DNA from 3 places in the Paraburkholderia sp. SIMBA_053 genome. Region 3 is predicted to be linked to each of the others. Evidence: riboswitches for the same ligand, from Rfam matches in the RefSeq annotation. Region 3 holds a riboswitch; each other region holds the start of a gene.
What was found. Region 3 has a riboswitch for glycine ahead of gcvT (glycine cleavage system aminomethyltransferase GcvT). Riboswitches for the same ligand answer to the same signal wherever they lie in the genome.
Positions count from the first base shown of each region.

Region 1: linked by a shared signal. The riboswitch ahead of SB753_RS29030 (D-amino acid dehydrogenase) and the one ahead of gcvT (glycine cleavage system aminomethyltransferase GcvT) in region 3 are both predicted to bind glycine.
Region 2: linked by a shared signal. The riboswitch ahead of SB753_RS01820 (D-amino acid dehydrogenase) and the one ahead of gcvT (glycine cleavage system aminomethyltransferase GcvT) in region 3 are both predicted to bind glycine.

Region 1 is NZ_JAWRXU010000014.1:103,080-109,675, forward strand. It holds gene adh (aldehyde dehydrogenase) at 1-206, shown strand, start outside; gene SB753_RS29020 (cation transporter) at 669-1,301, opposite strand; gene SB753_RS29025 (DUF779 domain-containing protein) at 1,756-2,127, opposite strand; gene SB753_RS29030 (D-amino acid dehydrogenase) at 2,151-3,404, opposite strand; glycine riboswitch at 3,545-3,633, opposite strand; gene SB753_RS29035 (hypothetical protein) at 3,843-4,178, shown strand; gene SB753_RS29040 (MFS transporter) at 4,567-6,231, opposite strand; gene SB753_RS29045 (tautomerase family protein) at 6,272-6,596, opposite strand, start outside.
Region 2 is NZ_JAWRXU010000001.1:388,970-395,565, reverse strand. It holds gene SB753_RS01835 (phosphoketolase) at 1-12, shown strand, start outside; gene SB753_RS01830 (acetate/propionate family kinase) at 25-1,182, shown strand; gene SB753_RS01825 (BON domain-containing protein) at 1,204-1,482, opposite strand; gene SB753_RS01820 (D-amino acid dehydrogenase) at 1,547-2,758, opposite strand; glycine riboswitch at 2,927-3,019, opposite strand; gene SB753_RS01815 (lipocalin family protein) at 3,076-3,648, opposite strand; gene SB753_RS01810 (YceH family protein) at 3,853-4,554, shown strand; gene SB753_RS01805 (SLATT domain-containing protein) at 4,565-5,083, opposite strand; gene SB753_RS01800 (acyl-CoA dehydrogenase family protein) at 5,174-6,439, opposite strand.
Region 3 is NZ_JAWRXU010000007.1:124,111-130,706, reverse strand. It holds gene SB753_RS21635 (c-type cytochrome) at 1-208, shown strand, start outside; gene SB753_RS21630 (hypothetical protein) at 348-917, opposite strand; gene SB753_RS21625 (UvrD-helicase domain-containing protein) at 1,079-3,187, opposite strand; gene SB753_RS21620 (oxidoreductase) at 3,594-4,643, shown strand; gene SB753_RS21615 (hypothetical protein) at 4,826-5,176, shown strand; glycine riboswitch at 5,267-5,368, shown strand; glycine riboswitch at 5,410-5,562, shown strand; gene gcvT (glycine cleavage system aminomethyltransferase GcvT) at 5,643-6,596, shown strand, end outside.

The sequences.
Region 1 (6,596 bases), on a different contig from region 3:
GCGCAAGGGCATATCGACTCGGCCGAGCGATTCAGGCCGGACGCGTGTGGACCAACTGCTATCACCTTTACCCCGCACACGCTGCATTCGGCGGCTACAAGCAGTCTGGTATCGGTCGCGAAAATCACAAGATGATGCTTGAGCACTATCAGCAGACAAAAAACCTGCTGGTCAGCTACAGCGATAAGCCGCTCGGCTTCTTCTGAAGCAAAGAGCCGATCGATTGATCGTCGATTTTCGCGAATCGACCCTACGAGGAGAGTCGTACCGTCGCTCTGACGGGTTTGCCGGCGCACCACCCAAGGTGCGCCGGCGCTTTTTTGACATGATTTACGCGCGACCTTGGCCGGCCTTTCATAAACGTCCCTTCTAGCTAGATGACGTTGGGCGTCTCGGACAATCGGCGCGACTTTTACAAGCATGCGCGAGCAAGGGCTTCCTGTTTGCCGATACGGGTGCCCACGCATATGCAAGCGCGAATCCTTACTCGCCGGTCCAGTCCGCAAAGACCAACGGTCTCGATCCATATTGATACCTTGTCTGGCTCCGTTGCCTCCCGCTTTCGCGGATGTTCGAGACTGCGCCACGGTTCTACCTTGGAATGTCCCGAGACATCCGCAATGGTCGCGAGCGATATGGCCAAAAGCAAGCATGAAAGCGGCGTCTGCTCAGGCATCTCCCGATCTTCCTTCCTCCCAGTGAGCGACGCCTTCGACCAGTGCATAGTAGGCGATCAAGATACCGGCAAGTGGATCCGCCCACCACCATCCGGTAACCGTGTTGAGCGCGACACCGACGAGCACGGCTGCTGCGAGATAGGCGTCGACGACGGTCACGCGCGATTCCGCAATAAGCACCGCGTTGTGCAGACGACGGCCAGTGACGAGCTTGCCGCGTGCAAGGCCTAACATAGCAATGACCGTTGCCGTAAGCCATGCAATGCCTGCGGGCGACCTTGCCGGCCGTCCCCCGGTGACGAACACAAATATAGTTTGAACCACGATGTAGACTGCCAACGCGATGAAGGCAGCTCCGATCGTCTGTAGAGCGAGTCTTTCCTTGTTGCCTCGGGCACTTGTCAGATGCCAGATAACCACTACGGAAGCGAATATCTCAATCAGGGAATCCAATCCAAAACCTGCGAGGGCTACTGATCGCGCGGCCATTGCAGCAAACCCGACAATCACAAACCCAGCGATGTTCCATCCCAAAGTGATGTACTCAAGAACAAGTCCACGCCGCAGCAGTTGACTCCGTTGGGAATGACCGGTCGCGCTCCGCCTCTCAGTTTGATGTTCCATAGATGCAAGCTCGAATATGTGCCGCGGTCTACAATAGAGCGCGTCGAGCTCACCCGAACGTTGTTCGGCCACCTTTTGCCTGTACGAGTCAACCGATGTAGTTGAAAGACCGCTTACGTCAAAGCGAATACCGAATAACCGCGGCTGCTCATTGATGAAACCACCCTGATCAACGGGGTGATGATGCACTTCTCATCGAGCCGCTTCCGGCGGTCATCGAAGGGCGTCATCATGAGCAGGTATCGCATTGTCCCACTCCGCCTAAATGCTGCATGCGGTCCGCAATAGCTGCAATCGCACACCGCGATGGGTCGTAGAACAGATATCAAAACGATCCAGGGAGGACCGCGCGGGCGGGAAAGCGCAACGTTTCATTTGTCGTTTCACCATGCAGGTAACGACCAACCGCCAGCGCCGATTCTTGGGATGTCTCAACCGGCGCTGACCGTTGCAGCTATCGGACAATGCCGAGCAATTCGAGTTCCGCCTCAGAGAAAAGCCGCGATCGCGACAGGAACCGTAGTCCGGACGCCCGCTCCAAGGAGAACATTCCGCCATTCCCGGGTATAGCGTCGATGATAACCTGGGTATGCTTCCACGACTCGTACTGTGCTTTCCCCATATAAAACGACACGCCCTCGATCTCCCCCAGACGAACGTCTGAGTCGCCGACTATAAGCTCACCTTCTTGCAAACACATCGGCGCACTTCCGTCACAACAACCGCCCGACTGATGAAACATCAACCTCCCGTGTCTCTTGCTAAGTTCTCGAATTAGCTCAATTGCTTCTTTGGTCGCCGTCACTCGTTGAGGAATTTCTGACATCTCATACTCCTTGATTAAGCAGATCAGGCTACTTTCGTCGCCGTGCTCGCGGCATCGTGAACAACTGGGCTCATGAGAGAAGCCACGGTATACGCAGTTGCGGCTGAAAGCGTCCACCCCAAATGTCCATGACCTGTATTGTAAAAGACACCCGGAATCTTGCCTCGTCCTACACGCGGCAACATGTTAGGCAGCATCGGCCGTAAGCCGGCCCATGGCACGACTCGAGAAGTCGACATCTCAGGGAAATGCTTTCGCGCCCACGCGATGAGTGGGGCGACTCGGTCAGCACGGATGTCACGATTTACGCCATTGATCTCGGCCGTCCCAGCGATCCGAAAGCGATCAGCCCCCAAGCGGCTAGTCACAATCTTTGCTGCATCATCCAGAAGGCTTACCCAAGGCGCTGCAGCCCTGCTCTCCTCGTCATCAAGATAGACCGAAATTGAGTATCCCTTCACCGGATAAACGTTGACATGGTCACCCAGTATCGAGGCGAATCCACGGCTCCCCACACCTGCACAGATCACAACTTGATCGAACTCATCGACTTGCTCTTGATCGGCCGCCGTTGACACAACCCGAAGACCTCCCGCGGATAGAGGAACGATATTCTGCACATTTGAGTCGAACCGGAATCGGACGCCGTGGCGTTCGCACGCGTCTGCAAGACCTCTCGTGAACTTGTGTATGTCTCCGGTCGAGTCCGACGGTGTGTAGAAACCATCATAGAAATCGCCGTATAGAGTCGGTTCTATCTTGCGTATCTCACTTGCCGATACGGATTCACGGTCTAATCCTCCAGCTTGCAGGAGCCTATTTACCTTGGCCGCCGCGTCAAAGCCCTTTCGGTCGGCATAGAAATGCAGAATCCCACGCCGCTCTAGGTCAAAAGAAATATTCTCTTTCTTCGCGATCTCGAACAGGTATTCTCGCGCTTGTAGTGCTATGCGCACCGTCTCCACAGTGTTCGCTTCGTAATGCGGGATCTGCTTCAGGAATTCGGCCATCCACGAATACTTATGGTACGAAGGCGACGGATTTAAAAGTAATGGAGCCTCCTTCGTGAGCATCCATTTAAGCCCCTTTAGCACCGTAGCACTACTGTTCCAGACTTCAGCATTACTCGCCGAAAGCTGCCCCCCGTTCGCGAACGATGTTTCCATGGCTGCGTAACGATGACGGTCAAAAACGGTAACGTTGAATCCCCGCGGGGCGAGAGCGTAGGCAGTCGTGACGCCGGTAATACCGGCACCGATCACAGCGACTTTTGGCATGGTCATATATCCAGATGGTTTAGTGTTCGCCAAAAAACTGGCGTCCAGGCCCCATCTGTCCTGTTACCTGAGAGCTTCACTTCCCCTGTATCAGAGAAGTTCCCCTTCGGTGGATGCGCTAGGCATCACTCTCCAGATGTTCGCGTTGCGCAGTCCTTTTTGCCTGAGAGTTTCCGGGGCGGTTGCTCCGTCGGCGTCGCAAAAATGCGATCTCTTCCGCACAACATCTTCGAACACCTACACCCTATCCTACACAAAAATTCTAAGCAAATTCGTTCTCAGCTCTATCGCTTTTATGAAGCGTAGAAATGCGAAATCTTCCGAGTCCATCTCTCTATTCTTGACTTCATATATAAATGTTTCATATAAGATAAAAGGTGCGACCTTCACGCACGCTACAACCTCATTGCATACCAACCAAACCATTATCAAGACACTATGGATCAACTCATCGAATCAAGACTCAGGAAAGCGATCAAACCGTTTGGAGCCTATGCAAATGTGAGCCAAGCGGATGGACTCATCTATGTATCCGGGATGGCCGGCTTTTTGGATGGAAAGCTGATTAAAGGGATAGTCGGCGACTCGATTGATGTCGAGCAGGCAGCTTTCGCAGCTCGACAAACCATGCTAATGACACTTGCATGCCTCGAAGAAGCGCTTGGTCTCGAGAAGATAAGGCCGCTGCATCCGGCTCACCGTGTATTCGCGAACGACAAGCGACTTCGAACAGCATCCGGCAGTCGCCAATGGTGCTTGCGATGTTTTGTCTAGTGTATTTGAAGGCGAACCGCTGCCGGCTCGAACCGCTATCGGCGTGTACACCCTTCCCATGGGTATCGCGGTCGAGATCGATAGCGTATTCAAATTGAGCTGAAAGAACATTGGCACACTTGACGTGTGCCAATCCCTAATACCGCGAAGTCGGAACCTCAACGATCTCCCTACTCTACCAACGTACACAACGCGGATTACACAGGACGTTGTCACATCTCGTGGCCTGGCTGCGGGGGATGCGACGAGAGAGTATCTTTTCGCTATTCAGGACGGTTCATTACGCCCCTCAGGATTGAGAAAAGCGCGTATACCTGATCCCATACTGGTACTCAGGCAACCCAAGCCTAGTGAAGCATATTCCGCCAAACCCGGTCGCCCTTTCCATCTATGCTTCGATATTGCGATTTTTCGTTTCTGGGAGAAATATTAGACCGACGACGAATGACACCGCTGCGATCGACACTGGATACCAGATGCCCGCGTAGATGTTCCCGGTGGCGGCAACAAGCGCAAACGCAGTCGTTGGCAGGAAACCTCCAAACCAGCCATTGCCGATGTGATACGGCAGAGACATCGCGGTGTATCGGATCCGCGTAGGAAAGAGCTCGACCAGCGTTGCTGCGATCGGGCCGTACACCATCGCGACGAGAAACACCAAGCCGGTGAGCATCAACATAACCATTGGATAGTTGATCTGGCTCAGATCAGCGCTGGTCGGATATCCCACTGCGCTTATCTGCCTGCCGAGCGCTCCATTAAACTCCTTAAGCTTCGCCTTGCGTTCGACCGGACTCAGGGTCGTCCCTTCGAAGCTTGAAATAACTTGATCACCCACCCGCACAGAAGCGACGGTACCTGCTGGTGCAGCTTGATTCTCGTAGTTCACGGACGCCTTGGCAAGGAAGGACTTGGCGATATCACAGGAGTTCACAAACTCAGAGGTGCCAACCGGGTTGAATTGAAACGAACATGTCGCCGGATCCGCAACCACGACCACGGGTGCGCGCTGCTGCGCCTCGGCGAGAGCAGGATTCGCATAGCGGGCCAAACCATGGAATAGTGGAAAATAGAGAAGCACCGCAAGCAGGAATCCGGTGAGCATGACCGGCCGCCGCCCGATTCGATCCGACAGCGATCCGAACAGAACAATCAAGGGTGTGCCGATAACCAAAGCGCCAGCAACGAGCAGGTTCGCCGTAACCGACTCCACCTTCAACGTCTGGGTCAGAAAAAACAGAGCGTAGAACTGACCCGCATACCAGATTACAGACTGCCCTGCTACGAGACCGAAAAGCGCGATCAGAACGAGCCTGACATTCGACCATTGTCCGAATGCTTCCTTAATCGGCGCTTTGGAGGTCGCATTCTCAGCCTTCATCTTTAGGAATACCGGTGACTCATGAAGACTGAGCCGAATCCAGACCGACATGGAAACCAGAACTATTGAGAAGATGAACGGAATCCGCCACCCCCAGTCGGCAAATTTCGATTCGCCCAACGTCAGCCTTACGCCCAACACCACCAAGAGAGAAAGGAAGAAGCCGAGGGTCGCAGTAGTCTGAATCCACGACGTAAATGCACCCCGCTTACCAGTGGGTGCGTGCTCGGCGACGTATGTGGCAGCACCGCCATATTCCCCTCCGAGCGCAAGCCCTTGAATCAGGCGAAGTACAATCAACGCGACAGGCGCTGTGATACCAATCGTCGCGTAGCTTGGCATGATGCCAACAACAAACGTCGATGCCCCCATCAACAAGATGGTGATCAAGAATGTATATTTTCGCCCAACAAGGTCACCCAATCTACCAAATACCAGCGCCCCAAATGGTCGGACGGCAAATCCCGCTGCAAACGCCAATAACGCAAAGATAAACGATGCTGTCTCATTGACACCGGAGAAGAACTGCTTCCCAACAATAGCGGCCAACGAGCCGTACAAGTAGAAGTCGTACCATTCGAAAACCGCGCCTAGCGAAGACGCGAACACAATCTTTCGTTCCTCGCGTCTCATCCCTTTCGATGGTTGTCCGGTGTATATCGATGTGCTCATGTCCCCTCCAATTCGCCCGTTCACTTATGTAGATTACGCACTAGATTCCGAGCAGATAACGGCGATCCTCGTCGGACATCGACTCAAGCCATTGCGCTTCAGCTCCCGGCTCCGGCAAGACCTTGCCATATTCGACCATCTGCGAGGGAAGCAAATCAGATACGTACACCCACACGGAGCGGCCTTGTGTACCAGCAGCCTCAACGACTACCTGCGAAATGTCTTCGAGAAGTTGTCGCTTCTGCGCGGCAGTCCTTCCAGCCCGAATGTGGCCGTGGATAAAGATCAGCTCAGACTTCAACGGACTGCCCCCAAGAAAGTGATCACCCTGCTGAATTTCCTGAAAGATGACCTGAGCGAAAAAA
Region 2 (6,596 bases), on a different contig from region 3:
TGGAAAAGCTGAGCGAGGCCCGTTATGACCACTCAGGACGGCGCTTCGCCGCATACCATTCTCGTGCTGAACAGCGGATCGTCGTCGCTGAAGTTCGGGTTGTTCGAACATTCCGGCGACGACGAATCGCTGCTGCTCGAAGGCAGCGCACAAGGCATCGGCCGCCGCGACGGCCGCTTGCGGATCGCGGCTCCCGACGGGCGCGTGCTCGTCCAGGAGGAGCATGTGCTGGAGTCGCAAACCGACGCATTGCAAAAGCTTTCCACCGTGCTCGCCCAGCAACATCATGAGCAACCGACGGCGGTGGGCCACCGTGTGGTGCACGGCGGCCCGCACTTACGCTCGCATCAGCGGCTGACGCCCGAGGTCCGCCGCCGCTTGCAGGACGCAGTGCATTTCGCGCCGCTGCATATTCCGCCCGCGCTCGATCTGATCGACGAAGCGCAGAAGATTTTCGGCGGCGCCCAGCACTTCGCCTGCTTCGACACCGCTTTTCATGCGACGCTGCCTCCGCGTGCCGCGCAACTCGCGTTACCGCGGCGCTATTCGGAAGCCGGCGTGATTCGCTACGGATTTCATGGGCTGTCGTATGAATCGCTCGTCGCCCAGCTTGGCGCCACGTTGCCGGCGCGGGTGGTGTGCGCGCATCTCGGGAACGGTTCGAGCGTGTGCGCATTGCGCGACGGCCGCTCGGTCGATACGTCGATGGGCATGACGCCCACCGGCGGCGTGCCAATGGGAACGCGTTGCGGCGACCTCGACCCGGGCGTGCTGTTATATCTGATGCGAGTGGAGAAACTAGACGCAAACGGGCTGGAAACGCTGCTGAACCGGCACAGCGGCCTGGCCGGTTACGCCGATGGCGAGAGCGACATGCAGGCGCTCGAACAACGCGCGGCGGCGGGCGACCCGCATGCGTCACTGGCGCTCGACGCGTTCGCGACCGCGGTGCGCAAGACCATTGGCGGATATGCGGCTTTGCTGGGCGGCATCGATATGCTGGTGTTCACCGGCGGCATCGGCGAACACAGCGTGCAGATGCGCAAACGGATCTGCGAGGGGCTGTCGTTTCTCGGTCTTCATGAAGGCGACGTCTCGGGCAAGGTGAGGGTGCTTCATACCGAAGAAGAGAAGCAGATCGCGAGGCATTGCCGCGCGTTGCTGCGTGCAGATCGAGGTTGAGCGGGTTGGATCTTGGCCCGCTCACGGGTGCTTCACGACCAGTCGATCGCATACGCCTGCGACGCCGAACAGGCGCGTCACGTCTTCGAGCGCCGCGATTCGCTGGGCGTTGTGTTCGAGTTCGCCGTTGAGCACGATGCGCCCGTTGCTGACTTCCACCGTGATCGTACGTTCAGGAACCGCGGCGTCCCATGCGAGCCGCCGCGTCGCCTCTTCGCCAATCTGCTCGTCGCTCAGACGAGCGCCGTCCGCGCCGTCGGGGGCGGCGCTGTCCGGATTGGGAAAGCCCGAATGAGCCATGGTTTTCAAGGTCAAGACGCGGATAGCACAACACTAGCAGATGCCGCGTCTTCGTGGCGGCGGGCTATTCAATCGCGCGCGCCACCGCCTGTGCCGTTGCGGCCGACAGCGTCCAGCCGAGGTGGCCGTGCCCCGTGTTGTAGAACACGCCGCGCCGTTTTCCGCGTCCGACCTTGGGCAGCATGCTCGGCAGCATCGGCCGCAATCCAGCCCACGGAATGACGCGCGCGGTCGATACCTCGGGGAAATGCCGCCGCGTCCAGTCTACTAGCGGAGCAATCCGGGCGGAGCGGATATCGCGATTGAAGCCGTTGATCTCCGCCGTGCCCGCGACGCGAAAACGGTCGGCGCCGAGCCTGCTCGTCACGATCTTCGCGCTGTCGTCGAGCAGGCTGACCCACGGCGCACGCTGCCTGCTCGTTGCATCGTCGAGACAAACGGTAATCGAATAGCCTTTGACCGGGTACACATTCACGTGATCGCCGAGCATCGCAGCAAAGTCACGGCTTTTCACGCCGGCACACACGACGATCCGCTCGAACCCGAAGCGCTGCGTCTCGCCTTCGAGGTGGGCTGTGAGCGAGAAGCGACCTTCGGCGGGTTGCTCGATCGACATGATTTCCGCATCGTAATGAAACTGCACGCCGTGGCGCACGCATGCATCGGCGAGACCGCGCGTGAACTTGTGGATGTCGCCAGTCGAATCGGACGGCGTGAAAAAGCCGCCGTAAAAATCGCCGTGCAGCGTGGGCTCGATGCGCTGCACTTCGCTCGCCGTCACCGCGCTGCGTTCGAGTCCGCCTTCGCGCAGCAGGTCATTCACCTTGGCCGCCGCGTCGAACTCCTTGCGCGTCTTGTAGACGTGCAGAATGCCGCGCCGTTCGAGATCGAAGTCGATGCCTTCCTGCTCGGCGATCGAAAACAGATGCTCGCGCGCGGCGATGGCAAGCCGCACCGTTTCGACGGTGTTCGCCCGGTAGTGGGGAATCTGCCGCAGGAACTCGCCCATCCACGAATACTTGTGCCACGTGGGCACGGGATTGAGCAGCAGCGGGGCGTCGCGCGTGAACATCCAGCGCAAGCCTTTCAGAACAGTGGCCATGCTGTTCCAAACTTCTGCATTGCTGGCCGACAGCTGGCCTCCGTTGGCGAACGAGGTTTCCATCGCAGCATAGCGATGACGTTCGAACACGGTGACGTGGTGGCCGCATTGGGCGAGGGCGTGCGCGGTCGTGACGCCGGTAATGCCGGCGCCGATAATGGCGATTCGTGACATGACATGGTCCAGAGTAGTTGAGCATCACCGGGTTCGATTTCGTACGAAACCGGTGCCGATGCCCCATCTGTCCATGTACCTGAGAGTTTCTTCCCGCGCTGCGCGAAAGCGCTGTATGTGCGCGGGAATCCCCTTCGGTGGGCGCGCGCGGCGCCGCTCTCCAGATGTTCCTGCTGCGCGGTCCTTTTGCCTGAGAGTTTCCGGGGCGGTTGCTCCGTCGGCGTCGCCCTGGCTTCAGACGATCTCTCCCGCGCTGCTTTGCAGAACGCCACGACGATACCGGGCAAAATTTCTCCCGGCAAGTGTTTTCTGGCGCGTTACGTATGCTGCGTGATGCGCAACATCGACGTGTCGTAGCCAAGCGCACGCACTCGCTCGATCAACATGTCTTTCACACTGGCGACCGGTTTCGCTTCACGCGTCAGAATCCACAGATAGCGTCCGCTCGGTTCGCCGACGATCGACCAGCTGTAGTCGTCGGCGTGATCCAGCACCCAGTAATTGCCGACGAAGAACGGGCCGAAGAACGACACCTTCAGCTTCGCGTTGTTCGATCCAGCTACCACCTTGGCGCGCCCCTTCGAGGCGTCGAGCGGGCCTTCAACGCCACCCTTGCGGCAACTGTTGGTCACGTCGATCAGGCCGTCTTCACGCGCGGCGTAGTCGGCGGTCACCGACTCGCAGCCTTTTTCAAAGCGGTTTTCGTAGCGTGCCAGTTCGTACCAGCGGCCCAGATAGCGCCCGAGGTCGACCGGCTTGGCGGGCTCTGGCACACGCGCATTGCCGCTCTTGCCGCCTGGGTTTAGCGCACAGGCGCCGAGCAGGCACACGGCGCCCACCGCGAGGGAGATAGCGCTCACGCGCAGGACCGACTGTGAACGCATTGGCATTAAACACTCCGTGTCGAGAAAGACGATGAGAAAGCAGACCTCGTGCCCAGCGCACGTTTACGCGCCGCAGTCCGTCGCGACGATTCATACGTCGTCAAGGCGCGGGCCGTTTATCATAGTGCCCACCAGGAGAAAAGTGCCGCCTCGCAGAGCGATGGTAAGGCGTGTTATCCACGACCACACCGGCACATGCCGCTACATCAAATGAACTCGACTCCCGACGCTCCGTCCCGTCCCGCCATCCGCGCATTGACCCTGCTCGAGGGGCGCGTGCTTGGCGTGCTCGTCGAAAAACAGCACACGGTGCCCGACAGTTATCCGCTCTCGCTCAATGCGCTGACATTGGGCTGCAATCAGAAGACCGGCCGCTCGCCCGTCATGAACGCGACCGAGGCAGAAGTACTAACGGCGCTCGACGGTCTGAAACGGCTAAGCCTCGTGATGGAAGCCAGTAGCAGCCGTGTGCCGCGCTTCGAGCACAACATGAATCGCGTGCTCGGTCTGCCGAGCCAGTCCGCCGCGTTGCTGACCACATTGTTGCTTCGCGGCCCGCAGACGGCGGCGGAGTTGCGCCTGAACAGCGCGCGCTTGCATGGCTTTGCCGATATCTCGTCGGTCGAGGCGTTTCTCGACGAACTCGCCGCGAACGATCCGCCGCGTGTCGTCAAACTGCCTCGCACGCCGGGCGAGCGCGAAAACAGATGGATGCATCTGCTATGCGGCGAAGTGAACCTGAGCGAGTTCGCGCAGTCGGGCGGAGGCGAGGACGAAACCGTGCCGCTGTCCACGTTCGAAGCGGTGAAGGCTGAACAGAAACGGCTTGCCGATCAGGTCAACCGTCTTCAGGGAGTGGTACGGCGCATGGCAGCCGAACTAGGCATCGACGCGAACGATCTCGACGCCTGACGCCGGCCGCTCAGGTTTCGGCGCCGCGCCGCGGATCTGCGGATAACGCTCGCTGAGTACGGTAGAAGTTGCGCGGCGGCACATTGGGCGAGTCTTGTGCAAGCCGGTCGAGTTCGTCGCGAATCGCGGTCAGATAGTGGCCGTCGCGCGCGTCGGCATCGCCCGCAAAAACCGATTCGAGCCGCCGCCGCACCGCGCCATAACGCGCGCCTGCGGCGCGATGTTTTTCTGCGCGCTCCGCATAACGCATATACGTTTGCAACGCCGACGACACCGCGGCGATCACGCTCACGAGGCCGACCAGAATCCTGATCTCCAGTGAGACCGCGTTCGTGTTCAGCGATGCAAACACCGCCGTGCCCACGAACGCGGCCAGCACGGTAACGAGCCAGCCCAGCTTACGATCACGTGCGGACAACAGATCGGCCATGTCGTAGTGGCTCATTTGCGATTCGCGCGCTCGCCGGATCCATTTCAGCAACAGTTGCTGTTCATCGACTGGCGGCTCATAGGCTGGCAGATTCTTCATGGGGCTCGTCAGGGCAGTTGCGTGCCGCGCGCCGCGCGCATGCACTGACGCTACTGTGCCACATGAAAGCGCGGCCTGGCGCGCTGCCGGTCACGCGGCCACGGCTGTCGGCCGGGCAACGGCAAAGCGCTCGTTGTGCGCGTTGCCATTCAGGTAGAAGTCGCCGATGGCGGCCTCGCGAATGATCGCCGGGTTGTGCGACGCGAGCACTCGCGCATTGCGCCAGTAGCGGTCGAAGCGCCGCGTTTCACTGGTCGCGGACGCGCCGCCCACTTCGAATAGCAGCGTGGCCGCCTGCAAGGTCTGCTCGATCGCGATCTGCTGCGCCTGAAAGGTCTGAATGTCGAGGCGAATGTAGGTGTCTTCGGTGGTGCGTCCTTCCTGTCGCGCAACCAATACCTCGTCGATGGCCCGCGCGAGCGACGCACTAACGCTTTGCGTCGAATAGGCGAGACTCGCAAGCCGGCCGACCACGCGATGCACGAGCGGATTGTCGCGGGGACTCGATTCGCCTGGGATACCGAAGGTTCTCGTCTTGCCCTGCGTAAAGGCCACTGCATCGCGCAGCGCGGCACGGCTGATGCCAGCCAGATTCGCGACGTGCAGGGCCTGGTAGTACGAGGTGAGCACACTGTTGCGGCGCGGCGCCGACGCGTCGTAGCGCCGGTACACGTTCTCTCGCGCAACAGGTACATGATTGAAGCGCGCGGTGCCGCTGCCCGTCAGACGCTGGCCAAAACCGTCCCAGTCGTCGATACGCTCGAGGCCCGGCGTGTCGGCGGCGACCAGCACGCGCACGTCGCTTTGTCCGTCGTACGCGGTTACGTCCACCCAATCCGCGTACAGCGTGCCCGTGGTGTAGTACTTCTCTCCGTCCAGATGCCACGCGCCGGCGGATTGCGTCAACCGCACACTGTTGTTCGTGCCGGCCGTGCGCTCGGCCACTGCGCCGCCGATTATCTGCCCTTGCGCGACGCGGGTGAGCCAGCGGTCGCGTAGCGCGTCGTCGCCATATTCCAGCAGCGATTCGATGAAGCCGCCGTGCACGCGCAAAATCTGCGGCAGGTTCGAGTCGGCTTCGCCAAGGCGTGTGACGAGCGCGAGGAATTCGCTCAGCGACACGCCTTCGCCACCATATTGTTCCGGCACGCGCAGCTTCGTATAGCCGGCTTCACGCAGCCACTGCACGGGTTCGTAGGCTAGCTCGCGATGGCGTTCGCGATGCACCGCGCCTTGCGCGATGCGTGCGAAGACCGGCGCGAAACGGCGGGTCAGCGCGTTGTCGTCGAAAAGCTGGGCGGCGTCGGCAATGCCGGCCGCAGAGGCCGGCTCGGCATGCGATGTGGGCGCGGACATGGATTCTCCGTAGTGAGGCGCGCAATGCGCAATCCGTCAACGGTACGGCATGACACGCGCCGCGAGCAACGAAGCATTTGGCCGATTCTTAGCAGCGGGAGAGAAATGGCTCGGGCGCATTCCTGCTGCATGGCCCGTATGGTCCGTACTGGTCCGG
Region 3 (6,596 bases):
GTGTCAGGCATGTCACGCTGCCGGCGTGCTCAACGCGCCCAAGTTCGGGGACAAGGAAGCGTGGGCAGCGCGCCTGAAAGAGCCGATGGACACCGTCTACAACTATGCGCTGCACGGCAAGGGCGCGATGCCGCCCAAAGGCGGCTCGAACGCCTCGGACGCCGACGTAAAGGCCGCCGTCGACTACATGGTCAGTGCCGCGAAGTGACGGGAAGTAACACGAAGTAGCGTGCATTAGTCGCGCGCAAAGACAATTGCGCGCCGCTTGCCCGACAACTCAATCCCTGCACCGCAACCACGCGGGCAGGGATTTTTTATGCTCGACGGATTCTTGCGCGCGTGGCGCCTTATCGCTCGCCGACGGGACGAGCGAAGGCATCGACAAACGAGAGCGCCGGCGTCCTGCGCGCAAGCTCGGTGAAACGCGCGTGCAATTCCGCCGGCGCAAGCCACGGATAACTCAAGCCTTCCTGCAACGCGTCGAGCAACGCGCCATCCGCATCGTGCACGACGTCCATGCGTGCGATGTGAATATGAAAGCGGCTGACAGCGGGCGTCTTATCGAAAGTCCAGCGGTAGACGCCGTGGCCCACGCGCAATGCGCCGGCCGCGGGTTCACGCATCAGCACAAGCCACGGCCGCGCATCGATCACACCGTCGCGCACCTTCAGCGAGTCGCACAAGTAATACGTGCGGCACCGCGTGTATGTCGCGCCGAAGTCGGTGACGAGTGTCTTCGTGATCGCGTCTATGCCGACCGTGCGCGCGGGGAAGGTGATTGTCGACGTTGCAAGAGAAATGGTGAGCTCGGCGTCGGGAGCGAAAGCATCCGGCATGCGTTGCGCGCGCGTGTTGTCTTTCGCGTCGATGTAGGCTTCGAGGGCGCGGGTGTATGGCGCGAGCGTCGGCGAGGTCATGCGGCGGTCTCCAGTTGGCATGCTCGAAGGTGCGCAAAGATACGCGAAGGTACATGACCGTGCGACCGACCAGCCGCGCCACTGTAGCGCGCCTTTCTACGAAAACCGGTGAAGCACCTGAGGTCAGCGGGGTCTTGCCACGCACGCGCTAACCACGGCATTCAAGGCTTCTGCAGCAGCGCCTTGAGACTCGCGAGCCGGTCTTTCGGCGACATCGGCGCCTCTTCGGGCGTCGGCGGCGGCGCGTCGTCCAGCAGCATCTCGGGAATGAATCGCGACGGCTCGCAAACCACCGTCTCCCGTGCGCGCTTGCGCTTTTTGCACCAGTTCAGATGCAGACTGCGTTGCGCGCGCGTGATCGCGACATACATCAGACGGCGCTCTTCCTCGATGCGCGCGTCGTCGATCGGCTCGTCGTCCGCGCCGCCTCTATGCGGCATGATGCCTTCTTCGACGCCCACCAGAAACACGTGTGGATATTCGAGCCCTTTCGACGCGTGCACGGTTGAGAGCCGCACCGCGTCCGGGTCTTCCTCGCGGCCTTCGAGCATCGACATCAACGCGACCGTCTGGATGAGGCCGAGCAGGTTCTTGCCGGTGTCGCCAAAGCCGTCCGCCGTGTCGTAGCCGGTTGCCTCCTGGTTGCCCGAGCCAGCGGATTCATCCGAGCCTTGGGGCTCCGCCTTCGTGCCCTTGCGCTTCAACCATTCGATGAACTCCAGGACGTTCTGCCACTTGGATTGCGCCTGACGTTCATCGAATGCGTCGTACAGATACGCTTCGTAGTGGATCGCGTCCATCAACTCATCGAGCAGCGTGCCGGCCGCGTCCTTTTCGGCGCGGTCGGTAAGGCGCTGCATGAAGTCGCAGAACACGCGCATCGGTTCGATCTGACGCGGCGACAAGCGCGCTTCGATGCCGCCCATATACACCGCCTCGAACAGCGACACCTTCGCTTGACCCGCGAACGAGCCGAGCGCTTCGAGCGTCGTGTTACCGACACCGCGACGCGGCGTGGTGATCGCGCGGATGAACGCGGGGTCGTCGTTAGCATTCGCAATCAGCCGCAGATACGCGCAAATGTCCTTGATTTCGGCTTTATCGAAGAACGACTGGCCGCCGGACAGCACATACGGAATCCGCTCGCGGCGCAGCACCTGTTCGAAAATGCGCGCCTGGAAGTTGCCGCGATAGAGAATTGCGTAGTCGCGAAAATTCGCACGGCGCTCGAACTTGTGCGCGGACAGACGAAACACTACGGACTCGGCTTCGTGCTCTTCGTCGTTGCAGGGCGTGACGGTGATCGAATCCCCCATGCCGTGCTCGGACCACAGCTTCTTTTCGAAGAGCTTCGGGTTGTTCGCGATCACGTTGTTGGCGGCCGTGAGAATGCGCACCGTCGAACGATAGTTCTGCTCGAGCTTGATCACATGCAGCTTCGGGAAATCCTTGCCGAGTTGTGCAAGGTTCTCGAGCGTCGCGCCGCGCCAGCCGTAAATGGCCTGATCGTCGTCGCCCACCGCCGTGAATGCCGCGCGCGGACCGGCCAGTTGCTTGAGCAATTCATACTGGCAGGCGTTGGTGTCCTGATATTCGTCGATCAGCAGATAACGCAGCTTGTTTTGCCAGCGATCGCGCACCTGCTCGTTGCTCGCGAAGAGTTCGGCGGGCAGGCGGATCAGATCGTCGAAATCGACCGCCTGGTACGCGTGCAGCGTCGCCACATAGTTGCGATAGACGATCGCCGCCTGGTGCTCGTCTTCATTCGCGGCAATCGCGATCGCCTGTTCGGGCATGATGAGCCCGTTCTTCCACAGCGAAATGATCGACTGGATCTTGCGGATAAAGCCCTTGTCCGTCGAGCCGACCTGCTCCTGGATCATGCCGAAGCAGTCGTCGGAATCCATGATCGAGAATTGCGGCTTGAGGCCGACGTGTTCCGCTTCCTGCCGCAGAATCTGCACGCCGAGCGAGTGAAACGTGCACACCGTCAACTGATTGACGGGCACTTTGCGGCCTTCCTTGCCGGGCGTGGTCAGCGTCTTGCCTTCGAGCAGTTTTCCCACGCGCTCGCGCATTTCCGCCGCGGCTTTATTCGTGAACGTGACCGCTGCGATGTGGCGCGGCTCGAAGCCCTTTGCCTCGATCAGGTGCGCGATTTTCTGCGTAATCACGCGCGTCTTGCCGCTCCCTGCGCCGGCGAGTACGAGACACGGCCCGTCAAGGTAACGGACCGCTTCATTTTGAGCGGGATTCAGGCCTGCGGACATCGTCTGTGGATGGGGTAGTGCGGGTTGAAAAGCGGCTGTTCAGACGGAGCACTCGAACACGCCGTTTGATAGCGGCGCCTGAGGCGCCGCAGCGCAGTATTGCCGGTCGCGAAGCCGGCGCATGCCGCGCGGCGCGCGCTCAGGGAATGCATGCCACGCGTTGCGAGGCTCGCCCGGCGCGCCTCGGTTGGCGCGAGAGGAGCGATGTTAACACGGATGAAATCGGCGGATAGATTCGCTCGACGAATCCCGCCGTTGAACCGGCGCCCACCGCTTTGGGAAAAATGGCAGAGCTTCGGCACCTGGCCTGCCGGCGCAATCCCGGTCCCGGCCATGCCACAATGACGGCGTTGCGCGCCGCCGCCGCGGTGGCAAAGCGGCGCGCCGTTTTTGCAGGAAGACACGCATGTCCGCATCGCTGAAAATTGGATTGATGGGTTACGGATTCGCAGGCGCGACGTTTCATGCACCGGTGATCGAGCACTGCGGCCGCGCCAGCGTCGCCGCCATCGCGACCGGCAGACCCGAGGCCGCGCTCGCCGACTATCCGCACGCGAAAGTGGTGGCCGATCTCGACGCATTGCTCGCGCTCCCGGAGATCGACTGCGTGGTTATCGCCACGCCGAACGACACGCACTTCGACCTCGCGCGCCGTACGCTCGAAGCAGGCAAGCATGTGGTGGTCGACAAGCCGGTTACGCTGAGCGCCGCCGACGCTCGCACGCTCGCCAACATTGCACTCGCGCGGGGCAAGCTGTTCGTGCCGTTCCACAACCGTCGCTGGGACGGCGATTTCATGACCGTTCGCGATCTGCTCGCGAGCGGCGAGTTGGGACGCCTCACGCACTATGAATCGCATTTCGACCGGTTCCGTCCCGAAGTGCGTCAGCGTTGGCGCGAGGAAGCGTCGCGCGGCGGCGGGCTGCTGTTCGATCTCGGACCGCACCTGATCGACCAGGCTCTGGCGTTGTTCGGCGCGCCGCAGACCGTGTCCGCGACCGTTCGCACCCATCGCGATGACGCGAGCGCGCCTGACTACGTGCATATCCAGTTGGGCTACGGCGGGTTCGAAGTCGTGTTGCACGCCAGCGCGCTGACGGCGATCGTCGCGCCGAGGTTCGCCATTCACGGCACGCGCGGCAGTTACGTGAAGTACGGTCTCGACACGCAGGAAGACCAGTTGAAAGCCGGCTTGCGTCCGGGCGACGAGGGCTTCGCGGCCGGCAATGCCGCAGGCACGTTGCGCGTGCTGGAGGGCGACCGCGAAGTGGAGCGCGAATTGCCGACGCGCAACGGCGATTATGCGGGCTTCTACACCGCGCTCGCCGAGGCGATCCAGCACGGCGTGAAATTTCCGGTGAGCCCGCAAGATGCCGTCGACGTGATGACCGTCATCGAACTGGCGGCGCGCAGTTCCGACGAAGGCGTCCGCCTGCCGTTCCAGCGGGTTCGTTGAACGGCGTTACAGGCTATTCAGGTGTTGCCGGCGCGGCGTAAAGTGCCGCGCCGGCAAAACTGACAAAGCGGAAAGCAATATAACGTTACAAAAGAGCGGGCCGTCCGGGTCAGCGCTCGTCTGCCGTGATCCGTTGCTACGCCTGTAGCACCGCAAAACCACAACGACTTCACGGAGAGTTCATGTCACGTCCCATCCGCGCCCTCGCCGCATGCGTATTACTGAGTTCGCTCGCCGCCTGTGTGGTAGCACCGCAGACCGAGCCGCCGCCGCGTCCAAGCCCGCAACAGATCGCCGATAAACGCCTGCATCAGGTCGACGGCCGCATCGACAATCTGAGCCGCCGTATCGACAATCGCGTCAATCAAGGCTATTACCCGCCGCCGCAAGGCGATGCGTTGCATCATAGGCTGGATGTGATCCGGCGCGAGGCGCACGAAATGGCCGGGCAACATGGCGGCGGCTTATCCCCCGACGAACAGCGTGTGCTGAACCAGGAACTGGACGGCGCGGCGCATGCGATCGGAGAGTAAGGGCGAATAAGGACGAATCAGGGCGAACGAGGACGAATGACGGCGAATAAACCGTTCATTTGACAAGCCTCCGGCCCTCGCGTACATTCGCCGCACGCGTCGGGAGAGCGCGCGGGCCGCTGATTTTCGCAGGCCGCGCCGCCGAAGGGGCACACCCGCAAACTCTCAGGCAAAAGGACCGAACGCGTCGAAAGACCGGCCGCCACGTAACACACGCAACATCAAGGCGCCGTTTTTCGCACTCTGGAGAGCGGCAGTAGCCGTCTGCATCGCAATGTCGTGCAGATCCGGCAAGCTGCCCACCGAAGGGGCGCGCGTTCCGCCGTGACGAATCAACGTCGCCGCGGCAGCGCAATCTCTCAGGTATCGAGGACAGAGGGGCCATGCAGAACCACGCTCGCAGCCAGCAGGCCGCGAGGCGCGGCTCTGCATGGCCTTTTTTGTTTCGCGAGACGCCCGAGGCCCCATGACCGAACTCAAACACACTCCGCTCAACGCCACCCATCGCGCGCTCAACGCTCGCATGGTCGATTTCGGCGGCTGGGACATGCCCGTCAACTACGGCTCGCAGATCGACGAACACCGCGCCGTGCGTACCGACGCCGGCATGTTCGACGTCTCGCACATGTGCGTCATCGACTTCACCGGGGAACGCGTGCGCGGGTTCTTCGAGCATGCGCTCGCCAACAACGTCGCGAAGCTGCAAACGCTTGGGCGCGCGCTGTACTCGTGCCTGCTGAACGCGGACGGCGGTGTAATCGACGACCTGATCGTCTATTACTTCGGCGAAGATCATTTCCGCGTGGTGGTCAACGCGGGCACCGCCGACAAAGACATCGCGTGGTTCAAGCAGCTCAACGAAGGCGGCTTTGGTCTGACCATCACGCCGCGCCGCGATCTCGCGATCGTCGCCGTGCAAGGTCCGAACGCGCGTGAGAAGGTTTGGCAAACCGTCCCGGCCATCCGCTCTGCCACCGAAACACTCAAGCCCTTTAACGCCGCGCGCGTCGAATCGACACCGTTCGGCGAATTGACCGTTGCACGCACCGGGTACACCGGCGAAGACGGCTTCGAGATCATCGTCCCGGCCGATCACGTCGTCGCGTTGTGGAACGCGCTCCAAGCACAGGGCGTGCGCCCGGCGGGTCTCGGCGCGCGCGACACGCTCCGTCTCGAAGCCGGCATGAACCTGTACGGCCAGGATATGGACGACAACATCTCGCCGCTCGACGCCGGTCTCGCGTGGACCGTCGACCTGACCTCCGCGCGCGACTTCGTCGGCAAGAACCGGCTGGAAGCGGACGGCTCGCGCGCGGCGTTCGTCGGTCTGATCCTGCTGAAGGAGAACGGCAAGGCCGCAGGCGTGCTGCGCGCGCATCAGAAGGTCGTCACGCCGCACGGCGAAGGCGAAATCACCAGC